Regions from separate parts of the Streptosporangium becharense genome, predicted to be linked through region 2. Evidence: riboswitches for the same ligand, from Rfam matches in the RefSeq annotation. Region 2 holds a riboswitch; each other region holds the start of a gene.
What was found. Region 2 has a riboswitch for S-adenosylmethionine ahead of F4562_RS08435 (FAD/NAD(P)-binding protein). Riboswitches for the same ligand answer to the same signal wherever they lie in the genome.
Positions count from the first base shown of each region.

Region 1: it holds a riboswitch for S-adenosylmethionine, as region 2 does, so the genes downstream of both, F4562_RS18180 (aminotransferase class V-fold PLP-dependent enzyme) here and F4562_RS08435 (FAD/NAD(P)-binding protein) in region 2, are expected to answer to the same signal.
Region 3: it holds a riboswitch for S-adenosylmethionine, as region 2 does, so the genes downstream of both, thrC (threonine synthase) here and F4562_RS08435 (FAD/NAD(P)-binding protein) in region 2, are expected to answer to the same signal.

Region 1 covers NZ_JACHMP010000001.1:4,122,350-4,129,459, reverse strand. Annotated here, with positions in the region: gene F4562_RS18200 (Rossmann-like and DUF2520 domain-containing protein) at 1-404, opposite strand, end outside; gene F4562_RS18195 (SAM-dependent methyltransferase) at 634-1,605, shown strand; gene F4562_RS18190 (cytochrome P450) at 1,693-2,892, opposite strand; gene F4562_RS18185 (TerC family protein) at 3,086-3,862, opposite strand; SAM riboswitch class IV at 4,010-4,125, shown strand; gene F4562_RS18180 (aminotransferase class V-fold PLP-dependent enzyme) at 4,178-5,500, shown strand; gene F4562_RS18175 (NADH-quinone oxidoreductase subunit D) at 5,518-6,714, shown strand; gene F4562_RS18170 (acyltransferase family protein) at 6,769-7,110, shown strand, end outside.
Region 2 covers NZ_JACHMP010000001.1:1,969,164-1,976,273, reverse strand. Annotated here, with positions in the region: tRNA gene F4562_RS08455 (tRNA-Asn) at 40-115, shown strand; gene F4562_RS08450 (nitric oxide synthase oxygenase) at 459-1,580, shown strand; gene F4562_RS08445 (enoyl-CoA hydratase-related protein) at 1,830-2,603, shown strand; gene F4562_RS08440 (DUF402 domain-containing protein) at 2,745-3,236, opposite strand; SAM riboswitch class IV at 3,304-3,413, shown strand; gene F4562_RS08435 (FAD/NAD(P)-binding protein) at 3,653-5,311, shown strand; gene F4562_RS08430 (MFS transporter) at 5,524-6,897, opposite strand; gene F4562_RS08425 (MarR family winged helix-turn-helix transcriptional regulator) at 7,024-7,110, shown strand, end outside.
Region 3 covers NZ_JACHMP010000001.1:4,359,083-4,366,192, reverse strand. Annotated here, with positions in the region: gene groL (chaperonin GroEL) at 67-1,695, opposite strand; gene F4562_RS19335 (cold-shock protein) at 2,068-2,268, opposite strand; gene F4562_RS19330 (MoaD/ThiS family protein) at 2,706-2,981, opposite strand; gene thrC (threonine synthase) at 3,004-4,281, opposite strand; SAM riboswitch class I at 4,296-4,436, opposite strand; gene F4562_RS19320 (GNAT family N-acetyltransferase) at 4,687-5,022, opposite strand; gene F4562_RS19315 (RNA polymerase sigma factor) at 5,137-5,700, opposite strand; gene F4562_RS19310 (alpha,alpha-trehalose-phosphate synthase (UDP-forming)) at 5,935-7,110, shown strand, end outside.

The DNA.
Region 1 (7,110 bases), 2.2 Mb from region 2:
TCGTCGTCACGGCCGGTGAACGTCATCACCGGGTGGAGCGCGAGCGGCAACGCCCCGGCCGCGGTCGCCGGGTCGAGCACCGACAGGCCGTACGCCCCGCTGGTGTGCACCACCAGCTTGCCGCGCAGGTCGGCGCCGGCCCCCACCAGGCCGGAGACCAGGCCGGGCAGGACGTCGTCGGGAACCGTCAGCAGGACGAGGTCGGCGTGGGCCACCACGTCCTCGGGGCTGGTCGGGACGAGGCCGAGCCGCTCGACCGCCCGGTCTCTGGAGGCGTCGGAGACGCCGCTCGCCGCGACGACCCGGTGACCGGCCCTGGCGAGGGCGGCACCGAGCGCCGAACCGACCTTTCCCGCTCCGACGACCCCGACGGCCAGACGTGCCGGGCGATCCGCTGCGTCCATGACGTCCCGTCCTTCGACCATGTGGGGCTCCATGCCTGGTTGACCAGCGTAACGGGCGGGGTCGCCGCGGCCACGCCAGGGCACGCGCGCCACGGCCGGTTCGGGCCCTGGGACGGGAATGGCCCCACGAGGGGAGGACCGCGGCGGCCGGTGACAGGATTCGGTCATGAGCTCATCCGAGGCGTCGGCGCAAGCCGATCCCGTCCCGCTCCCGCGACGGGTAGCGTCTGTGGACGTGTGGCTCACCTGGCGTGCCGCGACGGAGCAGGCGCTCTACGGCGAGAGCGGTTTCTACCTCCGGGAACGTCCCTCCGGGCATTTCCGTACCTCGGTCGGCGCGTCTCCCGTCTTCGCCGAGGCCATGCTGCGCGAGCTGGCGGCGGTGGACGAGGCGCTCGGCCGCCCCGCCGCGCTCGATCTGGTCGACATGGGCGCCGGCGAGGGCGTGCTGGCCGCCGGTGTGCTGGCCGCCGCCCCACCCGGCCTGCGGTCGCGGCTCCGGGTGACCGCCGTCGATCTGTCTCCCCGGCCGGCGCGGCTGCCCGCGGAGGTCGTCTGGGCACGAGCCATGCCGGAGGGAGTCCGCGGGCTGGTGGTCGCCAACGAGTGGCTGGACAACATCCCCGTCGACCTCGCCGAGCAGACCGCCGACGGGCCCCGGCTGGTGCTGGTCGACCCCGCCGACGGCGGGGAACGGCTGGGCGACAGACCGGCCGAGGCGGATCTGGCCTGGCTGGACCGCTGGTGGCCGATACGGACCGCGGGCGAGCGGGCCGAGATCGGCAGACCGCGCGACGAGGCGTGGGCCGCGGTGATCGGCCGGCTCGCGCGCGGCTGGGCGATCGCGATCGACTACGCCCACTCCCGCGGCGATCGCCCGCCCTACGGCACGCTGACCGGATACCGCGACGGCGCGACGGTCACGCCCGTGCCCGACGGCTCGTGCGACATCACCGCCCATGTGGCTCTGGACGCCTGCGCGGACGCCGGGGAGCGGGTGGGAGCCGTCACCACGGCCCTGACCACCCAGCGCGAGGCGCTGCGCGCGCTGGGCGTCACCGGTGGCCGTCCGCCCGTCGAGCGCGCCCGTGACGACCCGCGCGGCTACCTGCAGGCCCTGGCCCGCGCCTCCGAGGAGGCGGAGCTGATCGCCGCCGAGGGGTTCGGCGGGTTCGGCTGGCTGGTCCAGACCCGTTCCTGATCCGGTGACGACCACCCGGCGGCGGTCACCCGGTGACGACCGCCCGGTGACACCCCGGCGGCGGTCACTCGCGAGACGTCAGACGTGTCAGACGGTCACGTCCAGGGAGCGCAGCCCGCGGATGACGTAGCCGGGACCCCAGGACGGTTCGGCGACGAGCTCCATCTTCGGTGCCCTGCGCAGCAGGGCACCGAACGACTCGGCCAGCTCGATCCTGGCCAGCGGGGCGCCCAGGCAGAAGTGGATGCCTGCGCCGAAGGAGATGTGCGGGTTGTCGGCCCGGCTCACGTCCAGGCGGTCGGGGTCGGCGAAGACCTCGGGGTCGCGGTTGGCGGAGCCGAACAGCAGCGCGACCTCGGTGCCGCGCGGGATGTCCACCCCGCCCACCGAGATGTCCTCGAGCACCCAGCGTTCGAACATCTGCAGCGGCGTGTCCCAGCGCATCAGCTCCTCGATCGCGGTGGGCAGCAGACCGTGGTCCGCGCGCAGCCGCTCCAGTTCGGCGGGGTTGCGGAACAGCGACCACCAGCCGTTGCCGGTGACGTTGACGGTGGCCTCGTGCCCGGCGTTGAGCAGCAGCACGCAGGTGCCGACCAGCTCTTCCTCGGTGAGCCTGTCCCCCTCGTCGGCGACCAGGGCGAGCGCGCTGATGAGGTCGTCGCCGGGGTCGGCGCGACGGGATCGGGCCAGCCCGACCAGGTAGTCCGAGAACTCCTGGGCGGCGCGGACCGCGGTGTGCTGGGCCTCGACGGAGGGGTTGAGCTCGTACATGCCGCAGATGTCGGCGGACCACGGCCGGAGCAGGTGGCGGTCGGCCTCGGGCACGCCGAGCATCTCGGCGATCACGGTCACCGGGAGCGGCTCGGCGACCTCGGCGATCAGGTCTCCGCCGCCGCGCTCGACGAACGCCTCCACCAGCTCGCCGGCGATCCGGGCGACCTTGGGACGGAGCGCCTCGACCATCCGCGGGGTGAACGCCTTGGAGACCAGCCGCCGCAGACGGGTGTGGACGGGCGGCTCGACGTCGAGCATGCCCGCCCTGACCACCCGCCAGAACGGATCCTGGAACTCGGGGTCGTCCGGCCTGCCGAACTCCTGGTGGGTGGCGACGTGCAGGTAGGACCGGCCGAGCCTGCGGTCGCGCAGCAGCGCGTTGACGTCGGCGTGCCGGGCGATCAGCCACTGGCCGGTCGGCTCGAAGAAGCTGACCGGCCGTTCCCGTCTCAGCTCGTCGTAGGCGTCGTACGGGTGGGCGATGAATTCCGGATTCCAAGGATCAAAACGCACTCATGCATCGTAATCGCCAGCTCAGCGACCTCCCAGCCGAGAGGTACGGCGGCCCGGCGGCCCCACGTGAGGGCCGCCGGGTGTGGCGACCGGCACGCGGGATCCGTCTGCGGCGACCGGCCCTCGCGAACCGGCCCGCGGCTGCCCGCACACGGGAGCTGGCGTACGGCGACCGGTCCGCGAGGGCCGGCGCTCAGGAGTCGGCGCGTCCGCCCGCCTGCTCCTCGGGCTCGTAGCGGCGGTGCAGTTCCACCGGTTCGTCCCTGCCCGCCTTGGAACGCAGCCGGATGTTGAACAGTTCCACCACCAGCGAGAACGCCATCGCGAAGTAGATGTACCCCTTGGAGATGTGCTGCTCGAAGCCCTCGGCGATCAGCACGACGCCGATCAGGATCAGGAAGGACAGCGCGAGCATCTTGATGCTCGGGTGCCGGTCCACGAAGTGACTGATCGGCCCGGAGGCGACCAGCATCACGGCGACGGCGACGATGACGGCAGCGATCATGACGCCGACCTCGTCGACCATGCCGACCGCGGTGATCACCGAGTCGAGCGAGAAGACGATGTCGAGGATCATGATCTGGACGATCACGGCACCGAAGGACGCGGCCACCTTGCTCCCGGCGTGGCCGGACTTGCCCTCCAGGCTGTCGTGCACCTCGAAGACGCTCTTGCCCAGCAGGAACAGCCCGCCGATTATCAGGATCAGGTCACGCCCCGATATCCCCTGCCCGAAGACCTCGAAGAGCGGGTTGGTGAGGCGTATCACCCACGACAGCGCCAGCAGCAGCGCCAGCCGGCTGACCAGGGCGACCATGAGGCCGATCTTGCGTGCCCGGTCGCGTTGCGCCTCGGGGAGCTTCCCGACCAGGATCGAAATGAAGATGATGTTGTCGATGCCCAGGACGATCTCCAGGGCGACAAGGGTGAAGAACCCTATCCATATCTCCGGGTTGGTCACCCAGTCCATCGCTTCCTCCTCTGTCGGTCCCTGTCGGGTTCCGTCGGCTGACTGCCAGGACGACCGACGGGCACCGGAAGTTCCTGCCCACGTATCGGCCTGATTACATTTCGGACTTGCGAGAGGCGGCCCGGGGTCGGTTATAGTTCCGGCGTAGGTCATGAGTGCCAGTGACAAGCCCCGGCTCGCTGGCCGGCAACCCTCGCGTCCGCGGCGGGGTGCCCCGGGTGAAGACCTGGTCCGGCGCGCAGCGTGCCGGGCAAGCGCGGGCTCCACGCACCAACGCCACGGCTTGGGGTCCGACGACCTCGAAGGAGCGCCGGCGTGTCCACTCTGACGATCTTCACCACTGCCGCCGCCGACACCGCGTCCCCGGACGCCGCCGCGGCTCCGCGAACCCTCGCGGCCCGCCCGTCCGGCGACCGGCCGATCCCCGCGGTGCTCGGCTCGGACCTGGAGGTCCCGGTCCGGGGCGGCCGGATCGTCCGCTACGCCAACCTCGACTACGCCGCCAGCGCCCCCTGTCTGGAGCCGGTGAGCGCCGCCGTCGCCGCCGCGCTCCCGGCCTACTCCAGCGTCCACCGCGGCGCCGGGTACGCGTCCCAGCTCACCACGGCCCGCTACGAGCAGGCCCGGCACACCGTCCGCGCCTTCGTCGGAGCCCGCCCCGACGACTCGGTGATCTTCACCCGCAACACCACCGACGCGACCAACCTGCTGGCCCGCAGCCTGCCGGCGGGGACCACCGCCGTGGTCTTCGACACCGAGCACCACGCCTCCCTGCTGCCCTGGGGCGACGCCGTGCGGCTGGCGCCGCCGGCCTTCCCCGGCGAGGCCGTCCGTGCCGCCGACGAGGCCCTGGCCGCGCTCGACGGCCCCAAGCTGCTGGTGGTGACCGCCGCCTCCAACGTCACCGGTGAGCTGTGGCCGATCGCCGCCCTGGCCCACATCGCCCACCGGCACGGCGCCCGCATCCTCGTCGACGCCGCCCAGCTCGTCCCGCACCGCCGCCTCAACCTGACCGCGCTCGACCTCGACTACGTGGTCTTCTCCGGCCACAAGCTGTACGCCCCGTTCGGCACCGGTGCGCTGATCGGCCGTTCCGACTGGCTGGCGCGGGCGGAACCGTACCTGCGGGGCGGCGGCGCGGTCAGGGCCGTGGGCGACGGCGAGGCCGACTGGCACGACGACCCGGAGAGCCGGCACGAGGCCGGCACCCCGAACGTCCTGGGCGCCGTCGCGCTGGCCGCCGCCTGCGACGCCCTGAGCGCCACCGGGTGGAGCGTGCTGGTCCGCGAGGAGGAACGCCTCCTGCACCGCCTGCGCGCGGGGCTGGCGACCGTCCCGGGTGTCAGGGAGCTGTCGCTGTGGGGCCCGGACCACCCCCGCGTCGGCATCGTCTCCTTCGTGGTCGAGGGCTTCACCGCCCGCGAGGTCGCCGAGGCGCTCTCCGCCGACTACGGGATCGGCGTCCGCGACGGCAAGTTCTGCGCTCACCCCTTCGTCCGCCACCTCCTGGGCACCGCGGACGGCGGCTGCGAGGACGGCACCGCCTCCGCCGTCCGCGCCTCCATCGGCATCGGCACCACCGCCGAACACGTCGACCGCCTCGTCACCGCCCTGCGGGATCTTGTCTCTCGCGGTTGACGTGACAGCATGGGGTTATGACTGAGCCTCGTGCCGAAGGCGCACCCCGGAGCCTGGACGTGGGGATCGGTGCGGGAGCCGGCGCCGTGCAGGAAGCGCACGGCAAGGAGCTCGCCACCGAGGACATGGTCCTCAACATCGGGCCGCAGCACCCGTCCACGCACGGCGTGCTGCGGCTGCGGCTCACCCTGGACGGCGAGCGGATCAGCGCGGCCGAGCCGATCGTCGGCTACATGCACCGCGGCGCGGAGAAGTTGTTCGAGGTCCGCGACTACCGGCAGATCATCGTGCTCGCCAACCGGCACGACTGGCTGTCGGCGTTCGCCAACGAGCTGGGCGTCGTGCTGGCGGTGGAACGCATGCTCGGCATGGAGACGCCGGTCAGGGCGGTGTGGACCCGCACCCTGATGGCCGAGCTCAACCGGGTGCTCAGCCATCTGATGTTCCTCGGCTCCTATCCCCTGGAACTCGGCGCGATCACCTCGATCTTCTACGCGTTCCGGGAGCGCGAGACCCTCCAGGCGGTGATGGAGGAGATCTCCGGCGGACGCATGCACTACATGTTCAACCGGGTCGGCGGCCTGAAGGAGGAGTTGCCCGAGGGGTGGCTGGGCCGGGTCTCCCGGGCGGTGGCCGACGTGCGGCGCCGACTGCCCGACATCGAGAACCTGATCTCCGGAAACGAGATCTTCCTGGCCCGCACGCGCGGCGTGGGCGTCCTGGACCGCGAGACGATCATGCAGTACGGCGTGAGCGGCCCGATCGCCCGCGCCTCCGGCGTCGACGTCGACCTGCGCAGGGACGAACCCTACCTGGCCTACGGCGAGCTGCCGGTGAAGGTCGTCACCCGGTCGGCCGGAGACTGCCTGGCCCGCTTCGAGGTGCTGCTGGAGCAGCTCAAGGTCTCCCTGGACCTGGCCGACGCCTGCGTGGAACGCATCCGCGAACTGCCGCCGGGGCCGATCAACCAGCGCCTGCCCAAGGTGCTGAAGGTGCCGGAGGGCCACACCTACGCCTGGACGGAGAACCCGCTGGGCCTCAACGGCTACTACCTGGTCTCGCGCGGGGAGAAGACACCGTGGCGGCTGAAGCTCCGCTCGGCCTCCTTCAACAACGTCCAGGTGCTGCGCGAGATGCTTCCCGGTCATCTCGTCTCCGACATGGTCGCCATCCTCGGCTCACTGTTCTTCGTCGTGGGCGACATCGACAAGTGACCGCGGACGGCACCGGCAGGCAGGGGTGCGAGCAGTGAGGCATGGTACGACCGCATGAGCGAACACGACGGCGTGGCGACTCCCCCGGCGGCCACCGGGCCGCGGCGCGACAAGTATGTCGACTGGCTGCGGGCGTTCAGCCTGCTCGTCGTGGTCCTGTGGCACTGGGCGTTCACGATGCTGGCCTGGGGACCGGACGGCCCGTCGCCGACCAGCCCGCTGGGCTTCACCTCGGGGTTGTGGATCCTGACGTGGCTGCTCCAGGTGATGCCGCTCTTCTTCTACGTGGGCGGCCACGTCCACCTGCTGTCGTGGCACCGGGCGTGCGAACGCGGCGTCGGCATCGGCACCTTCGTGTGGCGGCGCATCCGCAGCCTGGCGATCCCCGCGCTGGCG
Region 2 (7,110 bases):
GAACGGGGAGAAACCCCGCCGAACAGCGCAAACGCACGATCCCGTGTAGCTCAATCGGCAGAGCAGCCGGCTGTTAACCGGCAGGTTATAGGTTCGAGTCCTATCGCGGGAGCCAGTCTGAAGGCCCCGGGAGCCCAGCTCCCGGGGCCTTTCGCGTCTCCTGCGCCGGTTCCGGGGACAAATCCCGGTGAATCCCGGAAAATAGGGGTCGCCGCGCGCGGTGTCCCTCCGATCGCCCTGTGTGATCCGGTGGGCCGGACACGCCGGTGCGCGTTCGCCGCGGACCACAACGAGCACAGCGGGGAAGGGCCGCTGTGCCCAGGGCACCGTGCCGCCCGGAACGGCCGTCGTGCCCGTGAGCCACCTGGGTGGTTGTTGCAGTGCTGACCTGGCGGAGATCACGGCACGGCGGGCCGGAAGCGGTTCGCGGCGTCCGTACGGAGGGGCCGGAGCACGCGGTGCCTCCCGTCGACATGACGGCGGCCGAGGACTATCTGAGGCTCTTCCACGCGGAGAACCCCGGCGCGGGGGACCTACGTTCGCGCCTGCGCGAGGTGCGCGCGGAGATCGCGCGGACGGGGACGTACACCCACACCCCCGGGGAGCTGACGTTCGGCGCCAGGGTGGCCTGGCGCAACAGCGGCCGGTGCATCGGGCGGCTCTACTGGCGCTCGCTGCGCGTACGCGACCGGCGGCACGTCGACACGCCCGAGGGCGTCGCCGTCGAGTGCGTCAACCACCTGCGGGACGCCGCGCCGGGCCGCCGGATCCGTCCGACGATGACGGTGTTCGCCCAGGACCGCCCCGGGGCACCGGGCCCGCGGATCTGGAACGAGCAGCTCATCCGGTACGCCGGGTACGCCATGGACGACGGGTCGATCGTCGGTGACCCCCGCTACGCCGACTTCACCACGATGGTGGGCAAGCTCGGCTGGCCGGGCGGTCCGGGGAGTCCCTTCGACGTGCTTCCCCTGGTGATCTCGATGGGCGACGGGCCGCCGCTGTTGTCGACGATCCCCGGCGACGCCGTGCTGGAGGTCGCGCTCTCCCATCCCTCCCACCCCTGGTTCGCCGAACTGGGGCTGCGCTGGCACGCCGTGCCCGCGATATCCGGCATGTGCCTGGAGATCGGCGGTGTCTGCTACCGGTCGGCGCCGTTCAACGGGTGGTACATGGGCACCGAGATCGGTGCCCGCAACCTGGCCGACGCCGACCGCTACGACCTGACGTCGCTGATCGCCCATAGGCTGAACCTGGACACTGGCACGGAGCGCTCACTCTGGCGTGACCGCGCTCTGGTGGAGCTGAACGTGGCGGTCCTGCACTCCTTCGACCGGGCGGGGGTGACGATCACCGACCACCACACCGAGTCCCACCGTTTCCTGACCCACCTGGAGCGTGAGGAACGAGCCGGACGGGTCTGCCCGGCCGACTGGACGTGGATCGTGCCACCCATGTCGGGCTCGGCCACGCCGGTCTTCCACCGCTACTACGACGACGTGAGCCTGTCGCCGAACTTCACCTACCACCCCGACTCGCTGGAGCGGGCCCTCGGCCGCTGGGACGCGCCGGGAGGGTGATTACGGCAAGCGGCCGGGCGGAACCGGTCCGGCGTCTCGGCGAGTCCGGTACGGGATCGGGGGCCGGTCCGACGCCCGGGGACCCCGGTACGGGATCGAGACCGGTCCGACGCCCCGGCGGACCCCGATACGCCGCGCGCTGTCGCCGGAGGGAGAAAAAGTGTAGAACTATATTCTGCGGCGTTCCGGTCCGGAACGCCGGACGGGGACGCCCCCGCACAGGGCGAGGGCTCCCAGGAGGGAGTCGGGATGCTGGACCTGGTTCTGCCGTCCGTCGAACAGGGCGTGCTGACGCTGACGTTCAACCGGCCGGACCGGCTCAACGCCTGGACCGACGAGATGGGGCGACGCTACTTCGACCTGCTGGCCGAGGCGGAGAAGGATCCCGAGGTCCGGGTGATCGTCGTCACCGGCGCGGGCAGGGGCTTCTGCGCCGGAGCCGACTTCCAGACGCTCCACGCCATCCAGGACGGCTCCTACGACTCCCGGCCGGACCCGCGTCCCACGACCTTCCCGGCCACGATCCGCAAGCCGGTCATCGCGGCGGTCAACGGTGCCTGCGCCGGCCTCGGCATGGTCCACGCCCTGGTCTGCGACCTGGTCTTCACCGCGGCCGAAGCCAAGTGGACCACAGCTTTCGCCCGGCGCGGCCTGATCGCCGAGTACGGTCTGTCGTGGATCCTGCCCCGGTTGGTGGGACAGGCGAAGGCGATGGACCTTCTGCTGTCCGGCCGCACCTTCACCGGTGCCGAGGCGTTCGAGCTGGGGCTGGCCGCCCGGTCGGTGCCGGGGGAGGGGCTGCTCGCCGAGACGCTGGCCTACGCCCGTGAGCTCGCGGTGTACAGCTCTCCGGCCTCGATGGCCGTGATCAAACGCCAGGTCTGGGGTGACTGGCGGCGCAGCCTGGAAGAGGCCGAGTCCGCGGCCGTCCGCCTGATGGCGGAGTCCTTCTCTCGGCCCGACTTCGCCGAGGGCGTCGCGAGCTTCGTCGAGCGCCGCGCCCCCGAGTTCCCGCCCCTGTAGGCCCGGCGCACCCGCGGCGCGCAGATGTGCCGGGCTCGGGTGGTCCGGGCCGGTCGGCGAGGGACGCGGATCCGGGGTGTGAGGCTCGGGTGGTCCGGGCCGGTCGGCGGGGGCCGCGGATCCGGGGTGGGCGGGCCGGGCTCAGGTGACCCGGGCCAGCCAGTGGGGCGCCGCGGATCCGAAGGGGGCGGCACCGGCGCCGACGGCCTCCAGCAGCCGGTCGGCGGCGGCACGGGCGTTCTCGACGACGTCGGGCGGGTAGGCGTACCGGACCCGGTGCTCCTCGAACTCGTCCTCGTCGTCGAGGAAGACCCGGCCGTTCCCTCGCATTCGGATCACGTCGAGGTCCAGATCGACCATGGTCACCTCGCCGTCGCTCCACCGCGGCACGGTGGAGACGTCGCAGTAGATCTCGACGTCGTTCGGGGCGGCGTTGAAGACGGCGGTCCACCAGCCGTCTCGGGGGAAGAGCATCACGAACGCGTAGGGCCATACGACCGGGGGCCCGTCACCCTTGTGGCCGCTGGAGCCGGCCACGCAACCGGTCCAGACGCCGTGTTCGTCCTCGCCGAGCAGCAGGCCGCGGTGGTGCCAGTGCAGCGATCCGTCGTACTTGCGGTAAACCACTCTCACGCTCTCGTGTGACATGCCCTGACCATACGGCTTGACAATGATCCATGTATTTCCTACCTTATAACTAGGTTAAGAGCGTCAGCGTGAGGCCCGGCCGGCTGACCGGCGTCCCTCCCACCACGGCGGGACGCCCCGGGAAGACCTGGCGGCACGGCAGGCGTGCCGCGAGTGCGCGGACCCGTCACGGGGCCACCGAGGCATGCCTGGAGCGACGACATGTCAGAGATCACACTGAACACGGTCCCCGCCTTCCTCGGCACCCGCGGCTGTCGCCGTCCGGGCCTCCCGTCCCCCCTCCCCGGGAACGCCGGTTCCGGCGCGGTCCCCGTTCCCGGGGAGGGGGGCGGTGCCCGGCGGCTCCGCGGCGCGCCGCTCCACGCAGGCCGGGACGGGGCCCGCCGCAGAGCGGCCGCGCTATGACCGCCTCGATCGCCGTGATCGGCGCCGGCCCCGCGGGCACCTGCCTGGTGGAACAGATCTGCGCCAACGCCTCCGGACTGCTCGGCCTGCCACCGCTGGACCTGCACGTCGTCGACCCGCACCCCCCGGACGAGATCCGGGGCCGGGAGCGGACCGATCTGTTACGGGCGGCTCCCCGCGGGGTCCGGGTACACGTGCACGTCACCCGGGCGGTCGACCTGGTCGACGTCCCCGGCGGGCAGGCGGTCCGGTTGGAGGACGGCCGGACGCTCGACGTCGACGCCGTGATCCTCGCGGGGGAACACCATGACCCGACCTCCGCCCGGCAGGAGCACGGGCCAGCCCCGGTCGGGCAGGGGGACGGGCGGACCTCGGTCGGGCAGGAGGACGAGCCGGACGCCCGGATCGCGTGCACCGGCCCGGACCGTCCGCCCACCCCACACGCGGCGAACCTCGACCCGGACGGGATCCCCGCCGGCGAGCCGGTGATCATACGCGGTCTGGGGGCGGCTTTCACCGACCTGACGACACTGCTCACCTCCGGTCGCGGCGGACGCTTCTCCCGCGAGTACGACGGCGAGCTGGTCTACCTGCCCAGCGGGCGGGAACCCCTGCTCCACACCGGGTCGCACCGCGGAGTGCCGTACCGTGCCCGGACCGGCCGTCTCCTTGCGGGCGCCCGCCCGCCGGCGCCTCGCTTCCCCACCGTGCGGACGGCGGGTGACGGGCCGTGGAACTTCCGCAGGGACCTCTGGCCGCTGGTCGCCAAGGAGCTGACCTTCGCCTACTACCACGAGCTGATCACCGCCCATCCCGAGCGGTCCTGCCTCGCCTGGCCGGGATTCGAGGAGGCGTTCGCCGCGGAGGAGTGGCGCAGTCCCGAGATGCGCAAGCTGATCCGCACGGCCGTTCCCCGGCACCGGGACCGGCTTGACCTCGAGCGCCTGGACCGGCCCCTGGAGGGCATGCGGTTCGGTGACGCGGCCGGGCTGCAGAAGTGGATGCGCGGCTACCTCGCGGCCGACCTGGAGCGGCGCGCCGACCCCGGGCACAGCGCCGACCACGCCGTCGTCCTGGCCCTGTTCCCGGTTCACGGTGTTCTCGCCGCGCGGGGCATCCACGACCCGTGGTTCCAGAGCTTCTTCGACCACGTCACCGGCGGACCGCCCGGCTCCCGCCTGGAGGAACTGCGCGCGCTGGTCAGCGCGGGCGTGCTCACCTTCCTCGGCGCCGGCCTACGCGTCGAGCACCACGAAGGACGGTGGCTGGCGCAGAGCCCCACCGTGCCCGGCACCGTCCGGGCGGAAACCTTGATCGAGGCCCGATCGTCCGTGTCCGGCGTGAGCGGGGCCCGATCGTCCGCGTCCGGCGTGAGCGGGGCCGCCGACCCGCTGATCGCCTCCCTGCGGGGGCGGGGCGAGGTCACGGAGGAGTCCGGCCTGCTCGGGGTGCGTCCGGCCGACCATCGGGTGCTCGACCAGTCCGGCATCCCCCACCCTCGCAGGTTCGCCTTCGGCCCCCGGACCTCCGGCGGCCCGGCCGACGACGGCTTCACCCGCCCTGGCACCGACGCCCCACTCCTCCGCCACACCGACGCGCTCGCCCGGATCGTATTGTCCGAAGCCGTCGGCACCCACCTCCACCACGTCGCTTGACAGTGAGCCTGACCGCGAGGACGCGGAGGTGCCTCCCGGCGGTTCAGGCCCGTCAGGCCCGTCCCCTCCCGCGCCGTCGCGGCCGTCCCGGCGGGAGGGGAGGCATTCCCGGCCCTGCGGCGGCACCGCCCGGGAACCGGTGTCCGGGACCGGAACCGGCCCGGCCCCGGTGCTCCGGCCCCGGTGCTCCGGCCCGCAGGCCGGAGAGCGCGTCAGGCGACGCCTGACTCGGCGGCCCGGCTGGGCAGATTGTCGCCGGAACCGGTCCGACTGGACGGGTCGTCGGAACCGGCCTGGCTGGCCGGGGCGCCGGGACCGGTCCGGCCGGGCAGGTCGCCGTCCGTGCCGGTCCGGTCGGGGTGGTGGTCCTCCGCGTCCCTCATGCCGAGGTCGCGGATGTCCGGCAGCAGCAGGACGCCCAGGGAGGAGATCGCGATCACGGCCGCGGAACCGTACAGGGTGACGGCCGTACCCGCCGCGTCGGCCAGCGGACCGGCCAGGGCCATGCCGAAGGGCATCAGCCCGAGGGAGAGCATCCAGTCGTAGGCGGACACCCGTGAGACCGCCTCGGCGGGGATGTGCTCCTGCACCGCGGTCTCCCACAGCGGAGCCATGAACGCCAGCCCGCCGGTCATCATCCCGTACGCCGCCGCGACGACCAGCGCGGGCGCCCCAGCGGCGAGCGCGACCAGCGGCAGCGCACCCAGCGCGAGACCGATGTTGGCCGCGGCCAGGGGCCTGCGGGGCCTGACGCGCAGCACCAGGAGGGCGCCGCACAGCGCGCCGATCGTGCCGCCCTGCACGATCGTCCCCCACGCCAGCTCACCGCCGAGGCTGCCGACGGCGATCACCGGGCCGACGGTGATCAGCACACAGCGGCCCAGGTTCCACAACGAGTGGCCGATCAGGTTCGTCCAGTACCAGCGGTGGCGGCCCAGCTCCAGCCAGCCGTCGGCGAGCTGCCGGACGAACGGCTCGTGCGGTGCGGCCGGAACCGGCGGGATCCGGAGCCGTCCCAGCAGCACGGCGCTGACCGCGTACGTCACGGCGTCTAGCAGGAGTGCCCAGCCGGGCCCGGCGGTCAGCGCGATGGTGGTCGCGATGCCCGGTCCGAGCAGCATCGCCCCGCGCTGGGCGATCGCCATGAGCGCGTTCGCCCGGGGCAGGAGCTCGGGCGCCACGGTGGCGGGCACCAGACCGGTCGTGGCGGGCAGGAAGAACGCCGAACCGGCGCCGGAGACGGCGGCGAGCACCGCCAGGTGGACGATGTCCACCGTGCCGGTGACCAGCTCGATGCCCATCACGGCGTGGGCGATCCCGCGGACCACGTCCGCGGTCAGCATCACGCGATGGCGGGGGAGCCGGTCGGCCCAGACTCCGCCGGGGAGCATCAGCGTCACCGTGGCGACCGACTGGGCGGCCAGCACGATGCCGAGGTCGGTGGCGGAACCGGTCGCCTTCACGATCGCCAGCGCGAGGGCGACCGCGGTGATGGCGTCACCGACGTGTGAGAGCGTCTGGCCGCTCCACAGCAGCAGGAACCGGCGGTCGCGGAGGGGCGCCCAGATGTCTCTGAGAGGGGTCATGGGGTGAAAATTTACTACGAAATAAGAATATATGCATCCATAATAAAATGATCTTCGTCATGGGCCGGGCAGGGGAGGGGCGGGCGAGGGCGAGAGCGGTGCCGGGACGGCCGTTACGCTGTGGGCATGGCCGAGCCGGACTCCATCGACCGACACATCGCGCACTGGTCACGCGAACTGTCCGACCTCGACCCCCAGGCCGAGGGGATCATC
Region 3 (7,110 bases), 2.4 Mb from region 2:
GGTGAACACGAAAAGAGACGGCCCCGGCACTTCGGGGTCGCCTCTTCTCGTGGAAAGCGTCAGGACTTAGAAGTCCATGTCGCCGCCGCCCGGCATGCCACCGGCCGGAGCAGCGTTCTTCTCGGGCTTCTCGGCGATGACGGCCTCGGTGGTGAGGAACAGCGCCGCGATGGACGCCGCGTTCTGCAGCGCGGAACGCGTCACCTTGGCCGGGTCGATGATGCCCGTCTCGAACAGGTTGACGTACTCGCCGGTGGCGGCGTTGAGGCCCTCGCCCGGAGTGAGGTTGCGGACCTTCTCCACCACGACGCCGCCCTCAAGGCCGGCGTTGACGGCGATCTGCTTCAGCGGCTCCTCAAGAGCCTTCTTGACGATCGCGGCACCGGTGGCCTCGTCGCCGACGAGCTCCAGCTTGTCGAACGCCTTGGCGCCGGCCTGCAGCAGGGCCACGCCACCGCCGGGGACGATGCCCTCCTCGACGGCCGCCTTCGCGTTGCGGACGGCGTCCTCGATGCGGTGCTTGCGCTCCTTGAGCTCGACCTCGGTCGCCGCGCCGGCCTTGATGACGGCCACGCCGCCGGCCAGCTTGGCGAGACGCTCCTGGAGCTTCTCGCGGTCGTAGTCGGAGTCGGTGTTCTCGATCTCGGCGCGGATCTGGTTGACCCGGCCGGCGATCTGCTCGGCGTCGCCGGCACCGTCGACGATGGTGGTCTCGTCCTTGGTGACGATGACCTGGCGGGCGCGGCCGAGCTGGTCGAGCGCGGTCGACTCCAGCTTGAGGCCGAGGTCCTCGCTGATGACCTGGGCACCGGTGAGGATGCCGATGTCGCCCAGCATGGCCTTGCGGCGGTCACCGAAGCCCGGGGCCTTGACCGCGACCGAGCGGAACAGGCCACGGATCTTGTTGACGACCAGGGTGGCCAGGGCCTCGCCCTCGATGTCCTCGGCGATGATCAGCAGCGGCTTGCCGGCCTGCACGACCTTGTCGAGAACCGGGAGCAGGTCCTTGTTGGCGGAGACCTTGGAGTTGACGACGAGGATGTACGGGTCCTCGAGGACGGCCTCCATGCGCTCCGGGTCGGTCACGAAGTAGGGCGAGATGTAGCCCTTGTCGAAGCGCATACCCTCGGTGAGCTCAAGCTCCAGCCCGAAGGTGTTGCTCTCCTCGACGGTGATGACGCCTTCCTTGCCCACCTTGTCCATCGCCTCGGCGATCATCTCGCCGATCTGCGGGTCGCCGGCGGAGATCGAGGCCGTGGAGGCGATCTGCGCCTTCGTCTCCACGTCCTTGGCCAGCTTGGAGAGCTCCTCGGAGACACGCTCGACAGCGGCCTCGATGCCCTTCTTCAGGGCCATGGGGTTGGCGCCGGCGGCAACGTTGCGCAGACCCTCGCGGACGAGAGCCTGGGCGAGGACGGTGGCGGTGGTGGTGCCGTCACCTGCGACGTCGTCGGTCTTCTTGGCGACTTCCTTGACAAGCTCGGCCCCGATCTTCTCCCACGGGTCTTCGAGCTCGATCTCCTTGGCGATGGAGACACCGTCGTTGGTGATGGTGGGGGCGCCCCACTTCTTCTCCAGAACGACGTTACGGCCCTTGGGGCCGAGGGTCACCTTGACCGCGTCCGCGAGCTGGTTCATACCGCGCTCGAGACCGCGACGGGCGTCCTCGTTAAACGAGATCATCTTGGCTGCCATACGGCTAGACCTCCCAAAGACAGGGTGGCTTGCACCGGACCGAGTCGACGCCCGCGACGGCATGTGGGCCCACGACTCCGTTCGGCAGGCCCCATCGCCTCGATCCAGGGTTGGCACTCTCAAACCGTGAGTGCCAACCATCTGTTTAGCACTCTACCCTGCCGAGTGCAAGCCGCACCCCCATGACCTGCGACCGCCCCGGGAAGCCGGATCCCATGCCCTGCGACCACCCGGGAGGCCGGATCCCGGCCGGAAAGCGGAGGCCCGGCCCACCCGCCAAGGGGATGGGCCGGGCCTCCGCGACGGTTCCGGCGGACTGCGCTGCCACCGGACCCAGCCGAAACTTTCCGCAGAATTCACGGAACGGCTACGTCAGACCGCCCGGACGGACTCCGCCTGCGGGCCTTTCTGACCTTGGGTGATCTCGAACTCGACCCGCTGGCCCTGTTCGAGTGAGCGGTAACCGTCCATCATGATTGCGGAGTAATGGACGAACACATCCTTACCACCGTCTACCGCGATGAAGCCGTAGCCCTTGTCCGCGTTGAACCATTTGACGGTGCCCTGCGCCACTTGCGACTCCTCTTACTGGGCTTGAGGACGACGCCCATTCCTCTCGCGAAGTCCTCAATCTCCGAGGCGGAGACATCGCCTACGTCGATCGCCCTCGACCATACCTGTGAGACGCGGTTGGGCAACAGAGTCAACCAACAAACTCCCTCTTTACCGACGCATTTAGTACGCGAGGATGTTTGGTTATCACGATTAGTTAGTTAAAGATTACATTATTTTACGGAGCCAACGAATGCGACCTCGCGCCACAAAGCATGACACCCGCCCGGCGGAAGCCGGGCGGGTGTCATATGAGGTGGTACAGAGTGTGCCCCAGGCGGTCCCACGGGAGCGGGATCCGGTGCGGGACCGCCGAATCGGTGCGGGAGCGGGATCCGAAGCGGAGCCGCCGGGTCTGCGCGGGAGGGGGATCCGGTGCGGGACCGCCGAATCCGGGGTCAGCCCCCGGCGACCGCCGGGATGATGGAGATCTGGGCACCCGCGGGCGTGGCGGTGTCGAGATTGTCGGCGAAACGGACGTCCTCATCACCGACGTAGACGTTCACGAAACGCCGGATCTTCCCGGTCTCGTCGAGAATCCGGGCTCCGATGCCGGGGAAGTCCGCGTCCAGCTTCTGCAGAACGTCACGAAGGGTGGCACCCTCGGCGTTCACCTCGGCGGCTCCGCCGGTGTAAGTCCGGAGGATCGTCGGAATCCGTACAGAAACGCTCATAATTCAATACCTTTCGCGATTTTTAGGCGATAGCCGTACGGAATGCGTCAAGAGACGGCCGGATGACCGCGGTGGGACGTGCCTGGCCGGCCACCGCGTCGAGGGTCTTCAGCCCGTCGCCGGTGTTGAGCACCACGGTCTCCGCCTCGGGATCGAGCACCCCGGAGGCGACCAGCTTGCGGAGGACTCCCACGGTGACGCCTCCGGCGGTCTCGGCGAAGATGCCCTCGGTTCGCGCCAGCAGGCGGATCGCCTCGACGATCTCGGCGTCGGTGACGTCCTCGACCGCCCCGCCGGTGCGGCGGGCGATGTCCAGCACGTAGGGGCCGTCGGCCGGGTTGCCGATCGCCAGCGACTTGGCGATGGTGTCGGGCTTGACCGGGCGGATCACGTCGTGACCCGCCTTGTACGCGGCCGAGACCGGCGAGCATCCCTCGGCCTGGGCCGCGAAGATCTTGTACGGCCTGTCCTCGACGAGGCCGAGGGCGATCAACTCCTTGAAGCCCTTGTCGATCTTCGTGAGCTGGGAGCCGGAGGCGACCGGGACGATGACCTGGTCCGGGATCCGCCAGCCGAGCTGCTCGGCGATCTCGTAGGCCAGGGTCTTGGAACCCTCGGCGTAGTAGGGCCGCAGGTTGACGTTGACGAAGCCCCAGCGGTCGCCCAGCTCGTCACCGATCAGCTCCGAGCAGAAGCGGTTGACGTCGTCGTAGGTCCCCTCGATGCCGACGAGCTTGCCGCCGTACACCGAGGCCATGACGATCTTGGCTTCCTCCAGGTTCGCCGGGATGAACACGCACGCGTCCAGCCCGGCGCGGGCCGCGGCGGCGGTGACCGCGCCCGCGAGATTGCCGGTGGAGGAGCAGGAGAGCGTGTGGAAGCCGAAGTTGCGGGCCGCCTCGACGGCGATGGCCACCACGCGGTCCTTGAAGGAGTGCGTGGGGTTGCCGGAGTCGTCCTTGATGTGCAGCGAGCGGATGCCCAGCTCACGGGCGAGGTTGTCGGCCTTGACCAGCTTGGTCCAGCCGGGGGCCATGTTGGGCTTGGTGGTCACGTCCGCCGGGACGGGCAGCAGCGCGCGGTAGCGCCAGATGTTGGTCGGCCCCTCGGCGATCTGAGCCCTGGTCACGCGACCGAACTCGTAGGCGATCTCCAGAGGCCCGAAACACTCGATACAGGCGAAGCTGGGACCGAGGTCGTAACGGGCACCGCACTCGCGGCAGGACAGCGCGACGGCGGGTCCGAAGTCTCCGGCGCGGGCGGGGGAAGCGGTGGTGTTCTCAGTGGTCGCAAGCACCATGAAGCGAGGCCTTTCCCTCATCTTCGTCTGCGACCACCTTGGCCGCAGACCGGAATTGGCACCTGTCCCGGCCGACCTCGTCAGATCACGAGTCTTGAACCGGGAGGGTTGCCGGGGCTTCGCAGGGCCGGTCCCTCCACCCCTCTGGATGAGCAAATGTTCAGTTGTGGACCTGACGGGCAGGTCTTCTGCACTCTACCCCGGCACACCGGGCCCCTGACCACCCGTCTCATATTTCAAGACGCAGCGTGTTACCTGACGGACAGATTGCCCTGCCGCGCGGGTCGGAACGGGGAGACCCTCCCTCGGGCCTCACCCGCCCGGGGGCGGGCGAGACCCGATCAGGGATCACTCGTCGTCGGCGAGGCCGCCGTGCGCCATGACGGCGCCTCTCCTGTCAGCCGGTCAGTTCGCGGACCGGGTCCGGACCCACCGCTCGATCGCGCCGTGCTCCGGATCCTCGATCCGGGCCTCGACGCTGAATCCGGCGTTGCGGAGCACCCCGCCGCAAGCGGCGTCACCCGCCGGCGTGTGCGCGGTCACGCGGGTGACCTCTCCGTGCCCGAGAACGCGGTCGACGAGTGCGATCGCGGCGGCGCCGGCGAGGCCGCGGCGGCGGAACCCCGGCGCGATCTCGTAACCGATCTCCACGGTCCCGTCGACGGGGACACCCTTGTAGCCCCCGGAGTGGTACCCGATCGGTACCGCGACCGAGAATAGTGGGCGGACAGATCCGCCCACACCGGGAATATGGAAGCTACGCCGACTCTGCGCTGCCGACCGGCCCGGCACGTCGGCACACCCTCGCACCACGACCGGCAACCCCCGGCTCGGCCGGAAACCCCGCGGACGGGATCAGAACAGGCCGTAGGCGTCGCCCAGGGCCCCCTGCACGTACTTACGCGCCTGGTGGATGCGGGACTTGGCGGTGCCGAGCGGGATGCCCAGCTGCTCGGCCACCTCGTTGTAGTCGAGCTGGCAGATGTCGCGCAGCACCAGCGCCTGGGCCAGCTCGGGCTTGTCGGTCTCCAGTGCCTCCATCGCGTCGAGGAGGTCCAGCCGGGAACCGGCGATCACGCTCACCCGGGCGACGTCGGGCTTCTGCAACAGCGGCAGCTCGTCCGAACTCTGCTCGGCGGCGCGGCGCTTCAGCGAACGGTAGGTGGTCCTGGCGCAGTTGGCCGTCACGATGTGCAGCCAGGTGCTGAACCGGGCACGCCCCTCGAAACGGCTGATGTTGCGCGCCACCGCCAGGAGGGTGTCCTGGCACGCCTCCTCGGCGTCCTGCCGGTAGGGGAGGATCCGGTGGCAGTGGCGGAAGACGTCGGGCTCGATCCGCTTCAGCAGTTCGCCGAGCGCACGGTGGTCGCCCCGGGCGGCCTCACGGGCCAGTTCCTCGGTCGTCTCATCCAGCGCCATCACGAGCCCCAATCAGCGGTCACAGTCGCAGACATCCTACGGTCGGGGGACACCTTTGCCGACCCGTCATACGGCTTCCGAAAGAACGCGAACCCACAGGCACCCATCGAGCTGCCGACAAGAGCTGACACAATCTGATGAACGGCGTTCCTCCTTGTTTCGAAGAGCAGGGCATCCCGGAGAGGTCCCGGCTAGCCTTCAGAACAGGCGTGTCCCTTAGGTCGAGGGGGTTGAATGAACGCGATCCTGGTCGCCTCGAACCGCGGCCCCGTCTCCTTCACTCTCTCCGACGACGGTTCCCTGTCCATTCGCCGGGGCGGAGGCGGCCTGGTCTCGGGCCTGTCCGAGGCCGCCAAGGATCTCGGCACGCTCTGGGTCTGCGCGGCGCTGTCCGACGGTGACCGCGGCGCCGCACGGCTGGCGCCCGGCGGCCGGATCGACCACGCCGGCTATGACACCGGAGCGCTGCGGATGCTCGACATCCCTCAGGCGACCTTCCACCGCGCCTACAACGCGGTGGCCAACTCCACCCTGTGGTTCGTCAACCATCTGCTGTACGACACCCCCAACCGGCCGCACTTCGACGCCAGGTTCCGCCGCGAGTGGGAGTCGTACCAGGCCTACAACGAGGCGTTCGCGATGGCGCTGGCCGAGGAGGCCGCGCACGGGGCACGGGTGATGGTGCAGGACTACCATCTGAGCCTCGCCCCGGCCATGCTCAGAGGCGAGCGACCGGACGTGCGGATCGCCCATTTCTCCCACACGCCGTGGGCTCCGCCCGAGTACTTCAGCCTGCTCCCCGACGACGTGGGGGTCGAGCTGCTGGAGGGGATCCTCGGCGCCGACCACGCGGGTTTCCTGACCGCCCGGTGGGGCGAGGCGTTCATGGACTGCTGCGAGGCGCTCCTCGGCGCCCGGGTCGACCGCGCCGGACGCACGGTGGCGTACGCCGGCCGGACCACCCGGATCGGCGTGCACAGCCTGGGCGTGGACGGCGCGGCGCTGTGGGCACGGGCCTCGGAGCCCGACGTCGAGTCGCACATGGCCGCGCTCCGCGACCAGGTGGGCGACCGCAGGCTGATCGTCCGGATCGACCGGACCGAGCTGTCCAAGAACATCGTCCGGGGGTTGACCGCCTACCGGGAGTTCCTCGCCGCCCATCCGGAGTGGCACGGCCGGGTGACGCATCTGGCCTTCGCCTACCCCTCCCGGCACGACCTGCCCGAATACCGCGAGTACACCGCGGCGGTACAACGCTGTGCCCAGGAGATCGAGGACGAATACGCCACCGAGGACTGGGACCCCCTGATCCTCAACGTCAACGACGACTACCCGCGCTCGCTCGCCGCCTACCGGCTGGCCGACGTGCTGCTGGTCAACCCGATCCGCGACGGGATGAACCTGGTGGCC